Regions from separate parts of the Aeribacillus sp. FSL M8-0235 genome, predicted to be linked through region 2. Evidence: riboswitches for the same ligand, from Rfam matches in the RefSeq annotation. Region 2 holds a riboswitch; each other region holds the start of a gene.
The links. A riboswitch is a leader RNA that binds a small molecule or an ion and turns the genes downstream of it on or off. The one in region 2 is predicted to bind thiamine pyrophosphate.
Positions count from the first base shown of each region.

Region 1: another riboswitch for thiamine pyrophosphate. It lies ahead of NSQ71_RS07350 (acetylornithine deacetylase); the one in region 2 lies ahead of tenI (thiazole tautomerase TenI).
Region 3: another riboswitch for thiamine pyrophosphate. It lies ahead of thiT (energy-coupled thiamine transporter ThiT); the one in region 2 lies ahead of tenI (thiazole tautomerase TenI).
Region 4: another riboswitch for thiamine pyrophosphate. It lies ahead of thiC (phosphomethylpyrimidine synthase ThiC); the one in region 2 lies ahead of tenI (thiazole tautomerase TenI).

Region 1 is NZ_JBBOBW010000001.1:1,509,315-1,514,522, forward strand. It holds gene NSQ71_RS07340 (hypothetical protein) at 1-551, shown strand, start outside; gene NSQ71_RS07345 (IS4 family transposase) at 718-1,968, shown strand; TPP riboswitch at 2,171-2,271, shown strand; gene NSQ71_RS07350 (acetylornithine deacetylase) at 2,395-3,660, shown strand; gene tenA (thiaminase II) at 3,693-4,370, shown strand; gene tenA (thiaminase II) at 4,388-5,068, shown strand; gene NSQ71_RS07365 (ECF transporter S component) at 5,084-5,208, shown strand, end outside.
Region 2 is NZ_JBBOBW010000001.1:1,132,289-1,137,496, forward strand. It holds gene mgtE (magnesium transporter) at 1-1,075, shown strand, start outside; gene NSQ71_RS05620 (monovalent cation:proton antiporter family protein) at 1,101-2,954, shown strand; TPP riboswitch at 3,009-3,117, shown strand; gene tenI (thiazole tautomerase TenI) at 3,257-3,871, shown strand; gene thiO (glycine oxidase ThiO) at 3,858-4,970, shown strand; gene thiS (sulfur carrier protein ThiS) at 4,978-5,181, shown strand; gene NSQ71_RS05640 (thiazole synthase) at 5,188-5,208, shown strand, end outside.
Region 3 is NZ_JBBOBW010000001.1:3,253,429-3,258,636, reverse strand. It holds gene NSQ71_RS15970 (carbon-nitrogen hydrolase family protein) at 1-739, shown strand, start outside; gene menC (o-succinylbenzoate synthase) at 1,003-2,112, shown strand; gene thiT (energy-coupled thiamine transporter ThiT) at 2,154-2,714, opposite strand; TPP riboswitch at 2,783-2,886, opposite strand; gene NSQ71_RS15955 (DUF418 domain-containing protein) at 3,059-4,294, shown strand; gene NSQ71_RS15950 (DUF2179 domain-containing protein) at 4,398-4,943, shown strand; gene NSQ71_RS15945 (DnaJ family domain-containing protein) at 4,965-5,208, shown strand, end outside.
Region 4 is NZ_JBBOBW010000001.1:2,593,522-2,598,729, reverse strand. It holds gene NSQ71_RS12620 (MGDG synthase family glycosyltransferase) at 1-153, shown strand, start outside; gene thiC (phosphomethylpyrimidine synthase ThiC) at 201-1,943, opposite strand; TPP riboswitch at 2,080-2,195, opposite strand; gene NSQ71_RS12610 (NfeD family protein) at 2,389-3,672, shown strand; gene floA (flotillin-like protein FloA) at 3,689-4,681, shown strand; gene NSQ71_RS12600 (hypothetical protein) at 4,710-5,087, shown strand; gene yqfC (sporulation protein YqfC) at 5,151-5,208, shown strand, end outside.

The sequences.
Region 1 (5,208 bases), 380 kb from region 2:
TATCTCTGCTATTAAATGGATGTTTAGTTGTTCTCGCCTTCCTTGTCTATCGGAAAATAGACTATATGATAAAGATGAAAGAAGAACGAAAAGAGCCTATTCAAAACGAAAAGCTGCCTGATGAAACAGAAATGGCGCGAAAAGAACAGCAATTAAATAAACTGGAGCTTGATAAAACGCAATTGTTGGAGGAGCTATTAACAAAAGCCGGTATCGAAGAGGAAGAAAAACAAAAGTACCGAGCCAAAATTAGAGAAAAAGAGGATGAAGCTTCAAAGCTTCAACAAGAGCTAGCATTCATGAAAGGCCGGATTGCCAACTTGATTTTAAAAAGAGATCCTGAGATCGAGCGGATTGTCCTGCTGCTTGATGCGGATTTTATATTAAATCATTCGTTAGTGGAAATTAATCGAAGGTTTCAGGAAATTAGCGGCAGTTTTTCTGAACAATCCATCGAGCATTTGAAAAAGGCTAATTATATTGATCAACATTTGCAATTTACTCGAATTGGTTATCGTGAATTATTAAAGACAGCAAAAAGGATCAATTAACCGTTGGCTTGTATTTTTCTATATTTTATCAGTAGCATTGCATTAAGTTAATTTTAATTTGTCAAGCCCAATTTTATGTTAAATTTCATCTTTTTGGATATAAAAAAACTCCTTATAATTAGGATTGGCAGTCCTATCCAAATCCTAAGAATAAGGAGAAACCATTATGGATAAGAATACCACAGAATCCACAATAAATGAACTATTTAAAGAGATCGATCCAATAACTTTTTCAAAACTAATTAATGTGATTGACGTTGACAAATACATTAAAAAATTAACAGCGTATAAGTTTTTACAACTTTGTATCATCGCTCAGATAAATGAATTGGAAAGCTTAACAAAATTGGCCAAACATTTGAAAGACAAGGAAGAGTTGCAGACATATCTGGAATTTGATGCAATTAGTACTTCGCAACTTTCTCGCAAATTAGGCCAATTATCCCCTCAACTGTTTGAAAAAGTATTTAAATATCTGGTCTTAAAGATCCAAGGGCAAATGAAAAATGCCCCGATCATCCGAAACATTGGTCGTCTTCTGGTCATTGATTCTACCACGATGAGCATGAGTTTGAGCCAATATCCATGGGCAACTTTTCGTAAGACAAAGGCTGGTGTTCGACTCCATTTAAAGGTTGTTGTAACGAAGGATATCACTGTTCCGGATCAAGGGATTATCTTACCCGCGAAACATGCCGATCGCACACAGATGGACGAACTCATTGAAATCGATCCAAATGCGATTTACTTGTTTGATCGAGGGTATGTCGATTACAAACAGTTCGACCGCTTATGCCGAGAAGGGGTGCGATTCATTACCCGGCTTAAAAAGAACGCAGAGATTGAAGTTTTATCGGAACGGATTCCCAATCCAGAACGTTTGATTTATAGGGATCAGATTGTCATTTTAGGAAATGACCGTAATCATACCAAAATGACTCATCCTCTCCGATTGATCGAAACGGTCGACAGCGAAGGGAATCCCGTGATCATCATAACCAATTGCTTTGATCTTTCTGCGGAAGAGATTGCAGATTTATACCGATATCGCTGGAAGATAGAGACCTTCTTTAAATGGATGAAACAGCACCTTAAGATAAAAAGATTTTATGGAAAAAGTCAAAATGCCGTTTACAATCAAATTTGGATCGCCCTAATCACCTATTGCTTACAGGCCATGCTCCAATTAAAAGTGAATCACGATGGTCCTTTATTAGAGATCAAGCGAACTTTACAGAATCTGCTTTTTAAAGGTTTTGACTGTTTTGTTCGCTCCCTTTTTAAAAAGCCAATTCGAACGTCCAACGGTCGGAAAAAATACGATTGGGAAAAAGATTTTGAAACCATCGTGTACCAATTTGAAGAAGGGGAGGTGGAACACCTAGACGATTTAGTTTATGATCCAATGTTTCTGTAATATATTGCCAAATTGTGGAAGTGGACTGCCGATTAAGACGTCATTGTCCTTTTAAGCTTGCTTAGAAAGATTGTATGTCTGAATATTCAGTTACATGAAATAACTGGAATTTTTATTGAGCTTGACAAACATTAAATTTTTTTATGCAACGCTACTGATATTTTATGATTTAATGAAATTAAATGAAAATTTCATAATATTAACATACCACTAGGGGAGCCGAAAGGCTGAGAAAGGCGTGTGCCTTGACCCTTTGAACCTGATCTAGATCATACTAGCGTAGGGAAGTGGTGCAGTAATATCGAAACCTGTCTATGGGTTTTGTATATACTTGCCCGTTCCCTTATATTGGGAACGGGCTTTTTGCATTACATGGCCGGTTGGCAAACCATTTTTCAAAACAAATGTTAAGAAAGGGGAGACAACGTGTTACAAACGCTATTTCAGCAAATTGATGAAAGGGAAGAAGAACTTCTGAATCTTCTAAAAACACTCGTATCGTTTGAAACGCCGAGCCCTCCGGCAAGAAATGCAAAAGAGGCTCAAAAGTATGTCGCCTCATATTTGGAAGACATCGGCTTTTCCATTGATCAATGGGATTTATATGAACAAGATCCAGTCGTAGTAGGAACGAAAAAAGGAAAAGATCCAGAAAATTACCACAGTTTAATTATTAACGGGCATATTGATGTCGCTTCAATCGAAGAGGGAGAAGAATGGCTAACGCCTCCTTTTGAGGCAACGGTTAAAGGGGATTACATATACGGACGCGGTGTAGCGGATATGAAAGGGGGAATGGCTGCCAGTCTGTTTGCAATAAAGCTGCTGCAAGAAAACGGCATTGAGCCGGGAGGGGATATCATTTTTCAGTCCGTCGTCGGAGAAGAAGTAGGCGAAGCAGGAACAAAATCGTGCTGCGACCGGGGATATCGAGCTGATTTTGCCATCGTTGTCGATTCAAGCAACTGTGAAATACAAGGGCAAGGCGGGGTGATCACGGGCTGGATTACGATTGAAAGCCCCGAGACATTTCACGATGGCACGAGAAGACAAATGATTCATGCCGGCGGGAAGCTTTTTGGGGCAAGCGCGATTGAAAAAATGATGAAAATTATTGAAGGACTGCGAGAGCTTGAACAGCATTGGGCAGTGATGAAAACGAGCAAAGGCTTTCCGCCTGGTTCTGCCACAATTAATCCTGCAGTGATTGAAGGTGGAAGGCACGCCGCTTTTGTGGCCGATAAATGTTCCCTTTGGATTACCGTTCACTATTACCCGGAAGAGCATTATGTAGAGGTGATCCGGGAAATTGAAGAACATATCCATCATGTTGCAATGGCTGATCCATGGCTTCGGAAATATCCTCCGAAATTTAAATGGGGCGGCACATCGATGATTGAAGATCGAGGAGAAATTTTCCCAGCTTTTTCATATGACGAACATTCACTCGGAGTGAAAACATTACAAAAAGCACATAAACTGGCATTTAATGAGGAAGCAAAGCTGACGATGTCCCCTACTGTGACAGACGGCGGCTGGCTGAGTGAAGCGGGAATTCCCGTCGTTTTATATGGACCGGGCACGCTTGAAGATGCACACTCGGTGAATGAAAAGCTGTCCATCCCCCAATTAAAAACATTTACAAAATCGCTGATCGCGTTTTTATTTGATTGGTATCAGAAAAAACGATGACAATTACAAAAGCTGCGAAAGGGGTAATTCAAATGTTTACAGACCGATTGTATAAAACTGCAAAACCGATTTGGGAAGCGAGTTACCATCATCCGTTTGTTCAAGGAATCGGCAATGGGACGCTGGATATCGACAAATTTCGCTTTTTTATGGAGCAGGATTATCTTTATTTAATCGAATACTGCCGCCTGTTTGCCCTTGGAAGCTTAAAGGCTCACAATCTTCAAACAATGACAGTTTTTGCTGATCTTCTACATTCGACGTTAAAAGTGGAAATGGATTTGCATCGTCAATACGCTGAAAGAATAGGAATAGAGAAGGAAAAATTAGAACAAGTTCAGCCTGCTGCTACAACCGTTGCATATACGAGCTATATGTTAAATGTGTCGCAGCGAGGATCATTGGCAGAACTGGTTGCCGCAGTCCTTCCATGTACATGGAGCTATTATGAAATCGGCACACGCTTACATGAGATTCCTGGTGCCAGTGAACATGAGTTTTACGGCGAGTGGGTAAAAATGTACGCATCAACAGAATTCGGTGAATTGGCAAAATGGCTGAAAGATTTAATGAATGAGCTTGCAGAAGGAAAACGGGAAGAAGAATTGAAATGGCTGGAAGATATTTTTGTCACAACGAGCAAATACGAATATATGTTTTGGGAAATGTCTGAACGAAAAGAAATGTGGCCAATCGAAATCAATTCTTAATATAGGAGAGAATGAACATGAAATTTTCTGAAAAAATTCGAACAAAAGCAGATCCGATATGGCAGGCCAGCTTCGATCATCCATTTGTAAAAGGTATTGCCGATGGGAGTTTGCCGCTTGAATGTTTTCGTTATTACGTTTTGCAAGATTCGTATTATTTAAGCCATTTTGCAAAAGTGCAATCGTATGGAGCGGCAAAAGCAAACGATTTATATACGACATCGCGAATGGCTCAGCATGCACAAGGAACATTTGAAGCGGAATTATCTCTTCATGAAACATTTGCCAAACAGCTGGGAATCACAGAGGAGGAGAAGGCGAATTTTAAGCCGGCCCCAACGGCGTACGCCTATACTTCCCATTTATATCGAGCGGCGATCAACGGTCACTTAGGCGATATTATTGCTGCAATACTTCCGTGCTATTGGCTATATTACGAAATTGGCGAAAAATTAAAAGATGCGAAGCCAAAAGAACCGATTTATCAACAATGGATTGCGGCTTATGGGGGCGATTGGTTTAAGCAGCTTGTCGAAGAACAAATTGACAGGCTGGATGAAATCGCACAACAAACGATAGAAGCCGATCTAAAAAGAATGGAAGAGCATTTTATCATCAGCAGTCAATATGAATTAGCGTTTTGGGAAATGGCTTACCGTTTAGAAAAATGGGAAGTGGAACCAAAAATCAGTCAATAAAGGAGTTTGATCATAATGAAAGGATTAAAACTGACAGACATTCTAGTAACAATTGTTATTTCGATCGTTTTTGGAATTGTTTATAAACTATGGGGACCGCTTTACTATGCGGTCAAGCCGATCGGGCTGCATGTCGACCA
Region 2 (5,208 bases):
CGATGATGCGGCAGATGTATTAAGTGAGCTGACAAAAGAGAAAATTTCCAGCTATTTAACCATCATGGACGCTCAAACTGCCAAAAGCATAAGCGAACTTCTTGATTATGAACAATTTACCGCAGGAAGTATTATGACAACCGAGTTCGTTGCCATTAATGCCAATTATACGGTGCAGTCAACGATGGACTTGCTGCGGAAAGAAGCTCCTGATGCGGAAACAATATATTATTTATATGTGATTGACGAAGAGAAACATCTTGTTGGCGTCCTGTCGTTAAGAGATTTAATTGTTCATGAAGACGATACTTTGATTGCTGACATTATGAAAAAGAAAGTCTACTCGGTATCTGTGGCGGATGATCAGGAAGAAGTAGCAAGAAAGATGAAGGACTACAATTTTTTGGCTCTTCCGGTTGTTGATTTTCAACATCGTCTTGTTGGAATTATAACTGTTGATGATATTATTGATGTGCTGGACGAAGAGGCTTCTGACGATTATTCGAAACTGGCCGCTGTCTCGGATGTAGATTCATATGATCCGAATGCTGTTTCTGCTGCCAAAAAAAGATTGCCATGGCTTATTATTCTCCTATTTTTAGGAATGTTCACCGCCGGCCTAATCGGCCAGTTTGAAGAAACGTTGAACAAAGTGGCAACTTTAGCGCTCTTTATACCATTAATTGCAGGGATGGCTGGAAATACAGGAACACAAGCTCTCGCTGTTGCCGTAAGAAGAATTGCAACAGGCGAAGGCACTTCCGAACGCGTGTGGAAAATTATTCTCAAAGAAGCTGGAACCGGCTTGATTACCGGAACAGTATGCGGAATTGTTGTTGCACTGACAATTTTTATTTGGAAGCAGAAATTTTTCTTAGGACTGCTAGTGGGTCTTTCCATATTGTCAACGCTGACTGTTGCGACAATTGCCGGGGCGTTTGTTCCTCTTGTCATGCACAGGCTTCGTATTGACCCGGCTGTGGCCTCCGGTCCATTTATTACAACGATTAATGATATGATCAGCATTTTGATTTATTTTGGCATGGCGACACTATTTATGAACTATTTGCTCTAACAAAATTAGCTAAAGGAGGCGTAATATGGAATCACATGCAGTAACCTCTCTTGTCATCGTGTTGGTAGGCGCTTTTTTAACCCCGATTTTGCTGCATCGGTTCAAACTGGCATTCATTCCTGTCGTCGTTGCGGAAATTATTGTCGGATTAATCATCGGGAAAACGGGATTTAATTTAGTGCAAGAAGATGTATGGCTGTCAACTCTCTCAACGCTGGGATTTATATTTCTCATGTTTTTAAGCGGGCTTGAGATTGATTTCACCATTTTCTCCAAAGAGAAGAAAAAAGAAGAAAAGCTGCCCAACGGAAAAAAAGCTCCTCATACTTTTTTGGTTGCGTCAATTGTTTTTCTTGGCATTTTCGTTGTTTCATTACTTTTATCGTATTTGTTAATGTGGATGGGATTTATCCGCAATGCCTTTTTCATGACGTTAGTGATTTCAACGATTTCTTTAGGAGTAGTAGTGCCGACGCTGAAAGACGAGCAAATTATGAAAACAACCATCGGCCAAATTATTTTGCTGGTGGCTGTCATAGCCGACCTTGTCACCATGATTTTGCTGGCGGTTTTTGTCTCCTTAAACAGCGAAGGAGAAAGCAATACGTGGCTTCTGCTTCTTTTGTTTGCAGCAGGCGTACTGCTTTACTTCATTGGCAAAAGGTTTAAAAGTCGATCCTTTATTAAATCGATGTCAAAAGGAACGGTTCAAATTGGAACAAGGGCGGTTTTTACGTTAATTCTCGCACTTGTAGGTTTATCGGAAACGCTTGGGGCAGAAAATATTTTAGGCGCCTTCCTTGCGGGAGTTTTAGTCTCGCTTTTATCGCCTAATTCAGACTTGGTGCAAAAGCTAGATTCGTTTGGCTACGGTTTTTTAATCCCGATCTTTTTTGTCATGATAGGGGTGGAATTGGATTTATGGGAATTGATCAAAGATCCGAACCTTCTTTTGTTAATTCCTTTGTTATTTCTCGCCCTCTTGATCTCAAAGTTTATTCCCGTTTTTGTGCTGAGAAAATGGTATGATACGAATACAACGATTGCGGCGGCGTTCTTGTTGACTGCTACTTTATCATTAGTTATTGCGGCAGCTGAAATTGGACAGCGAATCGAACTGATTGATAAGCAAATGGCTGACGCACTAATAGTAGTTGCCGTGTTAACAAGCATTATCACGCCGATAGGATTTAAAAAATTATTCCCTAAAAAAATGGCGGTGCAGCCTAAAAAGAAAATTGCTTTTATTGGTGCAAATCAAATGACCCTTCCAGTCACAAGGGAATTGGACAAAAATTTGTATGAAGCAACCGTATATCATACACAGCAAGACAAAATTGAAAACGGGACTGCTCAATCGGTATTTAAAATAGAAGAATTGAAAGACTATTCGATAGAATCATTGAATGAACACCACATAATGGAAGCTGATATAGTAATAGTGGCTACTGGGGATGAAGAAAGAAATGCGGAAATTGCGACATATGCAAAAGAATGCGGCGTAGAACAGGTCATCGCCTCCATTTCTTCCCCGGAGTTGGATCAAGCATTAAAAGAAAAGGGGATCAGCGTATTTTCCGTCATGCTGTCAACAAAAACGCTGCTCAGGGCTTTGATCGAATCGCCTGGCGTTATGCGGATCTTAACAAACCAAGACAACTCTCTTTATCAAATTAATATGAATAACCGAAAATATGATGGAATGAAGCTTCGATACTTTCCGTTTACAGGAGATTGTATCTTTGTCCGGATTTTTCGAGGTGAAGATTCCATTGTGCCTCACGGCGATACCGAATTGAAAAAAGGGGACCGCTTGATTGTAACGGGTTCCCGCAAATATGTAAATGAGTTAAAAGATGAGCTGGAATTTAGCAAATAATATTTGCAAACAAAACAAATTGTGATAGCATGAAATTAGTATGAAAATTTAATAAGCATCCACTAGGGGAGCCTTTGAAAAGGCTGAGATTAAAGTGTTGACTTTAAGACCCTTTGAACCTGATCTGGATGATGCCAGCGTAGGGAAGTGGGAATTTGAAACATATGTCTGATATTCCATTACCACTTTCCAGCAAGGAAGGTGGTTTTTTATTGTTTCCAGTCTCACCCTTGGACAGCTGCTTTCCAGTTTTGAACCTTGAAAGACGAGTGTGAGCGTCTTTCTCATGAAAGGAATGTACAATGTTGGAACTTCATGCCGTAACAGACGGAACAAAACCGGTCAACGAGCTAATACGCATAATTTTGTCCATATCAGAACATGTTGATTACGTTCATATACGAGAAAAAAATAAAAGACCATGTGAGATCATTCATCTCGTAGAACAGCTTTTGGCAAAAGGGATAAGGAGAGAACAGCTTGTTATCAACGATCGGCTCGATGTTGCGCTCCTAACAGGCGTTCAAAATGTTCATCTTCCGGGAACCGGCCTGCCGATAAAAAAAGTGAAAAGCGCTTTTCCACAAATAAAAGCCGGTGTCAGCGTCCATTCATTAGATGAAGCGGTAAAAGCAGAAAAAGACGGAGCAGACTATTGTTTTTTCGGAAACGTTTTTGAAACGAACAGTAAAAAAGGACTTCCGGCAAAGGGAACAGATTTGCTTGGGAAAATCGTTGGACACGTCAATATTCCTATTATCGCCATCGGTGGGATCACGCCTGATAATATGCAAAAGGTTTTAGAAAAAAAAGCAAGCGGTATTGCCGTTATGTCCTATATCTTTTCTTCGAAAGATCCAGGGAGCGCTGCCAAACTTTTCAGGAAAGGGGAAGCTTTTTCAAATGAACGTTTTTGATGTTGGAATCATCGGGGGAGGGGTCATCGGCCAAGGGATCGCCTATGAGCTATCAAAAGCTGGGCTGAAGACCGCCGTGTTTGAAAGCGGCGAAATCGGAGGTAAAGCGACATCCGCTGCAGCAGGAATGCTGGGTGCCCATTCTGAAAATGAAAAAAGAGACATATTTTTTGAGCTATGCTTAGAGAGCCGAAATTTATATCCGAGCCTTGCAAAAGAATTATTGGAGCAATCTGGTGTGGATATTGAGCTTGTGCAGGAAGGCATGTATCGGCTTGCATTTACTGAGGAAGAAGGCCGCTCCCTGCAATCGCTTGCAGATGAGGATGAACTAGAATGGCATTCAAGGGAAAACGTACTGGCAAATGAGCCACATGTTTCTGAAGACATTGCGGGAGCTCTTTGGCTTAAGCATGACGGCCAAGTGAAAGGTTCATCTGTTTGCCACGCATATGCGAAAGGCGCTAGAAAATATGGTGCATCTATTTTTGAACAATGTCCTGTTTTCGACGTGATTAAAGAGGGAAAAGCATACAAGCTTGTCACTTCCCAAGGAGTTTTTATATGTGGAAAAGTCGTCGTTTCAAGCGGAGTTTGGAGTGGCTTTTTCTTTGAAAAGCTGGGGCTGAGAAATCCAATGAAGCCCGTTAAAGGAGAATGCTTAGCCATAAAACCGAAAAAACTGGTGATCAACAAAACAGTGTTTTACGAGCACTGTTATATCGTACCGAAAAAAGACGGCACCGTTATTATTGGAGCAACTTCTTATGAAAACGACTGGGATACGCATCCGACAGTCAAAGGAGTATCCGAATTAATGATAAAGGTTCAGAAAATTATGCCAGAAATCGGGTCTGAACCGGTCGTTAGTGCTTGGTCGTCGCTCAGGCCGCAAACAGCTGACGGCTGGCCGTATTTTGCCGAGCACCCGGAGCATGAGGGAATCTTTTTTGCGACCGGCCATTATCGAAACGGCATTCTTCTAGCGCCGATTACAAGCTTGATCGTAAAAGACATGATTTTGAAAACGAATCAATATGAGCGTTATGTTCATAGCTTTTCTTTAAACAGATTGCTTTCTGATGCGAAAGGGAGGTGATTAAACAGTGAAACTTCGCATTAACGGCCAGCAGATGGAAGTGGAGAATAGTGTTCGGAACATAGAAGATTTGCTGAACTTTTTTCAATTGCAGGAAAGAATTGTTGTCGTTGAACGAAATGGTGAAATTGTTTCAAAAGAACAATACAGTATCCAGACATTAAATGATGGTGATCAAATTGAAATTGTCCATTTTGTTGGAGGGGGATGATGATTCATGTTAAAAATAGGTGATAAA
Region 3 (5,208 bases), 2.1 Mb from region 2:
GGATTGGTATAGATACTGGAGCAATTCTGTAGCTGTTCCAGACGAAACGACGGAACAACTTGGTGAAGCGGCTCGAAAAGCAGGTGTCTACCTTGTGATAGGTGTAACAGAAAGGGATAATGAATTTAGCGGCGGGACTCTTTACTGTTCTGTTTTATTTTTCGATTCTGACGGACAGTTGTTAGGAAAACACCGCAAATTAAAACCGACTGCAGCAGAACGGATTGTTTGGGGGGAAGGGGATGGAAGCACATTACCAGTGTTTGACACCCCTTATGGAAGAATAGGGGCGCTAATCTGCTGGGAAAATTATATGCCGTTAGCAAGGGCTGCGATGTACGCACAAGGAATTCAAATTTATATTGCCCCAACGGCTGATGCAAGGGAAACTTGGCAGTCAACAATCCGCCACATTGCTTTGGAGGGGAGATGCTTTGTTTTGTCTGCCAATCAATATGTGACAAAAGATATGTATCCGAAAGATTTGGCTTGTTATGATGAACTTGCTTCTTCACCTGAAGTAATGAGCAGAGGAGGTAGCGCGATTGTTGGACCGTTGGGCGAATATGTGACAGAGCCCGTATTTGGCAAGGAAGACATCATCATTGCAGAACTGGATATGAAACAAATCGCCTATAGCCAGTTTGATTTTGATCCTGTTGGGCATTATGCAAGACCTGATGTTTTTAAATTGCTAGTCAACAAAGAGAAGAAGACAACTATTGAGTGGAAAAATTAATCTCATGATGAGACTCGTTTCTACGATTATCTCATTATTTATTTGAGATTTTACAGTTCAATAAACAATAAGGGAAATAAAGAAATCCCTTGCTCCTTTACATTAAGAAAGCGTTTATTTTATAATTAGTGTAAAACAAACGTTCGAGTGGATTCGCTATTTTAAGAAATATTTTCCGGGAAATATCGAGCCCTCTGGCGAATGGGAATGATTTTGTCGAACTTAGCTGAGAGCTTGTTTAAAAAAGGAGATGCTCTTAATTGATAAAAATTAAGAAAATTGTTTTGCATATATTACAGATGCGTTTGAAAGCCCCATTTTCTACTAGCTATGGAGACATTCACGATCGCGAATTGTTGATCGTAGAAGTAAAGGATGATGATGGTGCAGCCGGTTTTGGAGAAGGGGTTGCTTTTTCCATTCCATGGTATACAGAAGAAACCGTGAAAACAACTGTGCACATGATCGAAGATTTCCTCATTCCGATTTTATCAAAGACGTCGTTTCATCATCCTCGTGAGTTGGCTGAATCGTTTCGTTTTATTCGCAGAAATTATATGGCAAAAGCGGCTTTGGAAGGTGCCGTGTGGGATCTATATGCAAAACAGCAAAATATACCTCTTTCACAAGCTCTCGGGGGAATGAAAAAAGAAGTTGAAGCTGGGGTGAGCATCGGTATTCAGCCAACAATAAAAGATTTAATCAGTCTTATTGAACAATATCAGGAGGAAGGATACAAGAGAGTAAAAATAAAGATTAAACCAGGTTGGGATATTGAAGTAGTTAAGGAAATACGGAAGCATTTTCCGAACTTGGATTTAATGGCTGATGCGAACAGTGCCTATACATTAAAAGATATAAATCATCTAAAACAATTGGATGAGTTTCAATTAATGATGATTGAGCAGCCTCTTGCGCACGATGATATTGTGGATCATAGCAAACTTCAAAAAGAATTGGACACACCGATCTGTTTAGATGAAAGTATTTGTTCCTTCGAAGATGCTCGAAAGGCTGTTGAACTTCGAAGCTGCAAAATTATGAATATAAAAATCGGCCGTGTTGGCGGTTTGACAGAAGCAAAAAAAATCCATGATTTTTGCAAAGAGCAAAATGTTCCAGTTTGGTGCGGAGGGATGCTTGAATCAGGGATTGGACGGGCCCATAATATAGCCTTAGCGACACTTGAACAATTCACACTGCCAGGAGATATATCCAGTTCATCTAAGTATTGGGAAGAAGATATTATTGAACCGGAAATATCGGTTTATAATGGAAAAATTGCCTTGCCTGATAACCCGGGGATCGGTTTTCATGTAAGCCGTGAAAAATTAAAAAAATACACTGTTGAAACGAAAGTATTTACCCTATAAACAAAATCATCCTCTGCATGTTTTGCAGAGGACTATTTTATTTATTTTACAACCAATCTTGGCGCCGCCATAATGAGAATAACAGTAACGACAGCGCATAATACAAACGCTCCTATCATCGTAATGCCGTTTACGATCAAAGAATAAACGACCGCTGACATTCCTTCTGGTGCATATTCTCCGAAGAAAAAGACACCGCTGATAAAATGCCAAAAATAACGTGCAAAAGCTCCGATGAAGACGCCAAAGATGATGAAAACAAGAGCAGAGCTTTTCTTTCCATCTTTCAGCTTATTTTGGATAGTTTTGCAGAAAAGACCGGCTAAACCGATAAAGGAAAAAGCTAGAAAATAGTCGATGAAGCCTTGAACAGGCATCAGGATGTATGCATCACCTAATACAATTTGCAATAATCCCCATAAAAAGCCGGAAATGAAGCCAATCTTTGCACCGGATCGAAACGATAATATGAGTACAGGCACCATGGCAATGGATATAGAAATGGCTGATGATAATTGAATGGAAGGGAGAAGATCAAGTATAACTGCCAATGCTGCAAAGATTGCTGCTTCTATTAATAGTAATAAGCGATTTTTTTCCAAAAATAAAACCCCCTGTATATTATTTGCTATCAACAAATATCCATAAGGGGGAAAAGGCTGTATCATGGATCAGTATACTTCCACATCCCTACGCTAGCATTAACTAACAGGTTCAAAGGGTCTGGACGAAATATCCGTCCACTCTCAGCATATAGCTCCCCTTGTGGATCTGCTGATATTCGAATCTTATGTCTATCATAATAGACTATAAGAAAATTGTCATTCTTTTTTCGCTATATTCAAATAAATTTAAACATGATAAAGCTGAAATGCAGCCTTTGGACAAAAAGTAATGAAAAAAGGGCGTTAACAATAAGAACTTTTTTCAGAATGGGGGTTTTGGTTTGAATCTTAAACGTGAGCGTTATGAAGTAGTGGATGTGGTGCGGGGGGCTGCGATATTTGGCATTTTACTTGTGAATATGGCGCATTTCAGCTATCCAGATGTATATTTATACCAAATAGGCAGCGAAAATTTTTTTACTGAAACATGGAGAACATGGGATTTTCTAACGAAAAATATTTTGGAAATATTTGTACAAATGAAGTTTATTACAATGTTCTCATTATTGTTCGGATTTGGAATCATCATCATGGAGGAACGGGCTTTAGGAAACGGCAGGAACTTTGTTTCTATATATATACGCAGACTGGTGGTGCTTTTTGTATTTGGACTAATTCATTCATTTTTCATTTGGGATGGAGACATTTTAATGGATTATGCTGTGCTGGGGTTTCTTCTCCTTTTTTTCCGGAAGTGTTCCTGGAAAACCCTTTTGGTATGGACTGTATGTTTATTTAGTTTATATTTGCTCCTTATTGGTTTGATGACGGCTGTATCCAATGGTGAGGATGCTTTTGTCCAAAAAAGAGAGCAGGCTGCCTTACTGGAAGAGGAGGCAAGAAACGCAATCCATTCATATCAAAACGGAAGTTTTACTGATATTTTCCATCAGCGTATTCATGATCGGCTTTTTTACATGTCTATGTCTGGCATGTGGCCTTTTCAACCGCTTGTCTATATAATAAACATGCTCCCATATATCAGCATGTTTTTAGTTGGCATGATATTTGCGAAACAAAAGCTTTTTCAAGAACCGGAGAAGCATCGAAGGTTATTAACAGCCATCTGGTTTTTCGGGCTTATCATTGGGCTTCCGTTAAATATTTTTGCGGTCACCGCTAAAAATAGTTTTTACATGGTGTTCGGTGCACCATTTCTCATGTTGTTTTATGTGATCTCTCTCATATTTTTATATTTTCACCCAATCTGCCGGCAAATTGTTAAGAAGATAGCGCCTGTTGGACGCATGTCATTGACAAATTACATCATGCAATCTGTTATTTGTACATATCTTTTTTATCATTACGGATTGGGATTGTACGGTAAAGTATACCCCTTCGCCGGTTTTTGGCTTGCACTCGCAATTTTTGCCGTGCAGCTTATCATCAGCCATATTTGGTTTAAATATTTTCAATTAGGGCCGTTGGAGTGGGTATGGAGAACAGCGATGTATTTCAAGCGCCAGCCTATTCGCATGAAAAAGGAAGTTTCGAAGCATAATAACAGATCAAGATGAATTGTAAAAATGTAGTTTCAAATCTCAGATTTTGAGTTTATGATAGCTCTTTCTTTTTGAAAATAATTTATAGTATGATGGAACAAAGGAGTGTCTAGGCAACATGTTTCTACAAGCAATTTTTATTTTTTTGCTGCAATTATTGTATGTACCAGTATTGACGATCCGAACTATTTTGTTAGTGAAAAATCAAACAAAGGCTGCTGCTGGTATAGGTTTGCTAGAAGCAGCGATTTATATTGTCGCTTTAGGAATAGTTTTTCAAGATTTATCTAATATTTACAATATTAGTGCATATATTGTCGGTTTTGGTGCAGGGCTGTTGTTGGGCGGTGAACTGGAGAAAAAGCTGGCTTTTGGATATGTAACATACAATGTGAATTTAATGGATAAAAATTCCGAATTAGTAAAAAAATTGAGGGAGGCTGGTTTTGGGGTTACGGTCTTTCAAGGAGAAGGAATGAATTCGATCAGGTATCGTTTGGAAGTTGTTGCTCAACGCTCTCGGGAGGAAGAATTTTTAAACCTTGTCAATGAAATAGAACCAAAAGCGTTTTTAAGCTCGTATGAAATTCGTTCTTTTAAAGGCGGATATTTAACAAAAGCGATGAAAAAGCGGGTAAAGCGTTTAGAAAAAGGACGAACATAACGGTCGAAGGGAGGGTGAAGCGTGGATATATTTGCAAAAATTGCTGAGGATCGGATCAAAAAGGCATATGAAGAGGGAGAGTTTAAAGAACTTCCCGGGATGGGGAAGCCTCTCCCGCATGACGATTTGTCTGATATTCCGGAAGAACTCCGAATGGCTTATCGTCTTTTGAGAAACGCCGGTATGGTCGATCAAGAAAATGACTTGAAAAAGGAACTATTAACTATTCAAGATTTACTAAAATGCTGTGAAGATGAAGCAGAAA
Region 4 (5,208 bases), 1.5 Mb from region 2:
AATTGGCAAGAGGAAACAAATATTTCGGCCTCCATTATTCGAGCGCTGCAATCTAAACAGCTATCAAAATTTTTAACGAAAGTGGATGAATATCATAAAAGTTTAATTCCGATTGAACCAGCGGGATTGATCAAACGTTTAATGAATGAATAGCTCCTGGAAGCCATTAAAGCTTCCAGGAGCATTAGTTTGAAAATTATTTATCGATAAAGGGATGATCCGCCCTCTATAAATTCTTTTGCTTTTTGCCTCAAACCTTCCTGAACGAAATCAGAATCACTTGAACCGGCCATTTTTCTTAAATTGTGGGAAATTTTCATCGAGCAAAATTTTGGACCGCACATAGAACAAAAATGGGCAATTTTCGCTCCTTCTGCCGGCAAAGTTTCGTCATGATATTCGCGTGCCCGTTCAGGATCGAGAGAAAGATTAAATTGGTCGTTCCAGCGAAATTCAAAACGGGCTTTTGATAAAGCATCATCCCTTATTTGGGCGCCTGGATGCCCTTTTGCCAAATCTGCGGCGTGGGCTGCAATTTTGTAAGCAACAACACCTTGGCGCACATCCTCTTTATTGGGAAGGCCTAAATGCTCTTTCGGAGTTACATAACATAGCATGGCCGTTCCGTACCAGCCGATCATGGCTGCTCCAATGGCTGACGTAATATGATCATAGCCGGGAGCAATATCGGTTGTTAATGGACCAAGGGTATAAAAAGGAGCCCCCTTGCAAATTTCATTTTCTAAATCAACATTTTCTTTAATTTTATGCATCGGAATGTGCCCAGGGCCTTCGATCATGACTTGAACATCATGTTTCCAGGCGATTTCCGTCAATTCACCGAGCGTTTTCAATTCGGCAAATTGCGCTTCATCATTGGCATCTCGAATAGATCCGGGACGCAAGCCGTCACCTAATGAAACAGCAATATCATATGTTTTTAAAATTTCGCAAATCTCTTCAAAATGAGTGTATAAAAAGTTTTCTTGATGATGCGCCATACACCACTGGGCCATGATCGAACCGCCGCGGGATACGATTCCGGTCGTCCTTTTGACGGTCAAAGGGATATAATGAAGCAGCACGCCGGCATGTATAGTAAAATAATCGACCCCTTGTTCTGCTTGCTCAATTAATGTATCACGGTAAATTTCCCATGTTAACTCTTCAGCAACGCCATTTACTTTTTCGAGCGCTTGGTAAATCGGGACGGTTCCAACCGGCACGGGCGAGTTGCGGATGATAAATTCTCTTGTTGCATGAATATTTTTTCCTGTTGACAGGTCCATAATTGTGTCAGCGCCCCAGCGAATGGCCCAAAGCATCTTCTCAACTTCTTCTTCAATTGACGATGTTACAGCTGAATTGCCAATGTTGGCATTAATTTTTACATGAAAGTTCCGGCCGATGATCATCGGTTCACTTTCCGGGTGATTAATGTTGGACGGAATAATGGCCCTGCCGGTAGCGACTTCTTGACGAACGAATTCAGGATCCATGTTTTCACGAATCGCCACAAACTCCATCTCTGGGGTGATGATCCCCTTTTTTGCATAGTGCATTTGTGTAACGACAGCACCTTTTTTTGCTTTGAAAGGCTTTCGATGAAAAGGTGTGGCAATATTGTGATCTTCCCAATTGCGAAATCCATTATCTTCAGGCTTTACCTGGCGCCCGTCATATTCTACAACATCATGACGGTCTAAAATCCACTGTTTGCGCACAGCCGGCAAACCTTTATGAATATCTGCCTGAAAATCAGGATCTGTATAGGGACCGCTCGTGTCATAAACCTTTACAGGTTCATTTTCAAACGTTCCCGCTTCCGTTTTCGTGGGAGTTAATTGAATTTCCCTCATCGGAACCCGAATATCGGGTCTCGACCCAGTCACATAAATTTTTTTGCTTGCTGGAAACTGCATGTTTTCGAAATAATGTTTCATTTTTCTCCTCCTCCATTTTTTTATCTGAAGATGTGCATAGAAAAATAGGAGGGGAGATGGGATGTGAAAAATAAAAACGGGTTCGCTTTAACACGAACCCGATCAATTCAATATAGAAAAAGAAGGCAATACAAAATACTCCCGCTACCTACTTCCCTACGCTGGCATCATCCAGATCAGGTTCAAAGGGTTGAAGAACTTCAGGCGCGTTCTTCTCTCAGTCCAGCTAATTGGACACCCCTAGTAGATGGTTATATATTTTTTTTAATAGTAACATAATATGAAAAATAATGAAAATATTTTTTCGTTTCATGTTTGTTTGCAGAATAGTTGATTTTTGAAACTTTCTGCACAATTGTCCGTAATAATATTAGGCAAAAAATAAGGGGGGAGAGGCCTGAAATCAAACAATAAGTTTTTCGCTATTTGCGCTCTGCTGCTCATCTTGTCGATTATTTGTGCGTCTTTTGATGCCAAATCAGCTGAAGGAAAAACTGTTTATTTTATTCCGATTGAAAATACAATTGAAAAAGGGTTGGTGCATTTTATTAAACGATCCATTCAGGAGGCGGAAAAAGAAAAAGCGGATGTCATTGTTTTTGAATTGAACACTCCTGGCGGTGCTTTAGAGGCAGCGATAGAAATAGGTAAAATGATTATGGATACAGATATCAAAACAATCACTTATGTAAATAAACATGCGATTTCCGCAGGGGCTTATATAGCATTAAGGGCTGATCAAATATATTACCATCCTGGCGGTACCATTGGGTCAGCGGCTGTCATTGACTCCAATGGCAATGCTGCAGAAGTAAAAGTGCAATCGTTTTGGAAAGCAGAGATGAGAAATGCTGCTGAGGTTCATGGCAGAGACCCTATGTTCGCTGAGGCGATGGTAGACAGCAGCTTGGATATGCCCGAATATGGTGCAGAAAAAGGAGAATTACTAACATTAACAGCAAAACAAGCGATGGAAGTCGGGTATGGTGAAGGCATCGCCAAAAGCCGGGCAGAGCTTTTGAAATCGATCGGAATGGAAGGTGCAAAAATCCAAGAGACTGAGGAGACGTTTGCTGAAAAAATAGCCCGTTTTGTAACAAACATGTATACCATTCCGATATTATTAACGATTAGCGGTTTAGGGTTTGTGTTAGAATTGTACACTCCTGGGTTTGGCATTCCTGGTTTTATTGGACTATTGGCGCTGTTTTTGTTTTTCTTCGGTCATTTTATTGCAGGGCTTGCGGGATTGGAAACGGTTGTTTTGTTCGTGCTTGGGGTTCTGCTTATAATTGCAGAGTTGTTTGTTCCAGGAGGAATTATTGGAGCAATCGGTTTTCTTTCAGTCCTTTTAAGTTTATTTTTAGCAGCTGATCATATAGGACATATGGCGGTTTCTCTTTTTATTGCCGGTTCCATTTCGATATTCACAATATTCATCATGTCAAAGGTGATTGGTAAGCGTATGAAATGGTTTAAAAAAATTATTTTAAATGATTCAATCAGCACGGAGAAAGGTTATGTATCCAATCAAAATCGTACAGATTTAATTGGGAAAACGGGTGTAACTGTGACTGCTTTACGACCGGCAGGAACAGTAATGACCGATGGAGAGGAAAGATTGGATGTTGTGACAGAAGGAACGTATATTGAGAAAGGAAAAAAAGTGAAAATTGTTAAAGTAGAAGGCTCACGAATTGTTGTAAGAGCTATTAATGAAAATGAATAGGAGGTAGGTATATCACATGGATGTATCATTTTTTCTTTTACTAGGTCTTATCGTATTAGGTCTTATTTTGCTTGGCATCTTGTTCTCTTTTGTGCCGATTATGCTCTGGATTTCCGCTCTGGCAGCTGGCGTTCGCATCAGTATTTTGACTCTTATTGGAATGAGGCTGCGTAGAGTCATTCCAAGTCGAGTGATCAATCCGTTAATTAAAGCGCATAAAGCAGGCCTTGATGTCACAACGAATCAATTGGAAAGCCATTATTTGGCAGGAGGGAATGTTGATCGAGTTGTCAACGCATTAATTGCAGCTGAAAGAGCTAATATTGAATTGAGCTTTGAACGTTGTGCTGCGATTGATTTAGCGGGAAGAGACGTGCTTGAGGCCGTTCAAATGAGCGTAAATCCGAAAGTAATCGAAACCCCGTTTATTGCAGGGGTTGCCATGGACGGAATTGAAGTGAAAGCAAAAGCCCGCATCACGGTGCGAGCCAATATCGACCGGCTTGTTGGCGGTGCCGGGGAAGAAACGATTATCGCACGTGTAGGTGAAGGAATTGTCAGCACTATTGGTTCTTCTGATGATCATAAAAAAGTGCTGGAAAACCCTGATATGATTTCGCAAACAGTTTTAAACAAAGGACTCGATTCAGGAACAGCCTTTGAAATTTTATCCATCGACATCGCGGACGTTGATATCGGCAAAAACATCGGTGCGATCCTGCAGACAGATCAAGCGGAAGCGGACAAAAACATCGCGCAAGCTAAAGCGGAGGAACGCAGGGCGATGGCGGTGGCAAGAGAGCAGGAAATGCGAGCTAAAGTTGAAGAAATGCGGGCAAAAGTTGTTGAGGCGGAAGCGCAAGTTCCGCTTGCAATGGCGGAAGCTTTAAAATCAGGAAATATTGGAGTTATGGATTATATGAACATCAAAAACATTACCGCTGATACAAATATGCGTGATTCTATCGGAAAAATGACAAAAAACTCTGCTGGTGATGAAGAAGAATGATCTTTCTGCCCATCAAAGGAGGTGTCATATGGAAATATTTGAAAATCCACTGCTCATTTTTATTTTAATCGGGATTATTTCTTCTTTGTTTGGCAGAAATAAAAAAGATCAAGAGCAGCAGAAAAAAAGGAAACAAGTGGCAAAACAAACGAAACAAAGGACAAAAAATGTTTCGACAAGCCCTCCAAATGAATGGAATCAAATTCAAAATGTACACACAGGCCTATCCAGCCAACTAAAAAAAGCTGAAAAAGACAAATCGAATATGAAATCTTTTCATAATAAAAATAAAAAACAGAAACCATCAGCTTTACACATGCATTCAGCTGCAAAAGGAGTCATTTGGAGCGTCATTTTAGATGAACCCCGATCCAAAAAGCCCCATCGGTCGAATTTCATAAAATAAATGAATTAATGGTGTTAATCCCCTTTTGTCTCTCATAAATATGAGGATGAAGGGGGTTCTTTTATGGGCAAAAAATGGCATCAGCGAATAAAAAGCATATTGACAGAAGGATTGCAAATAC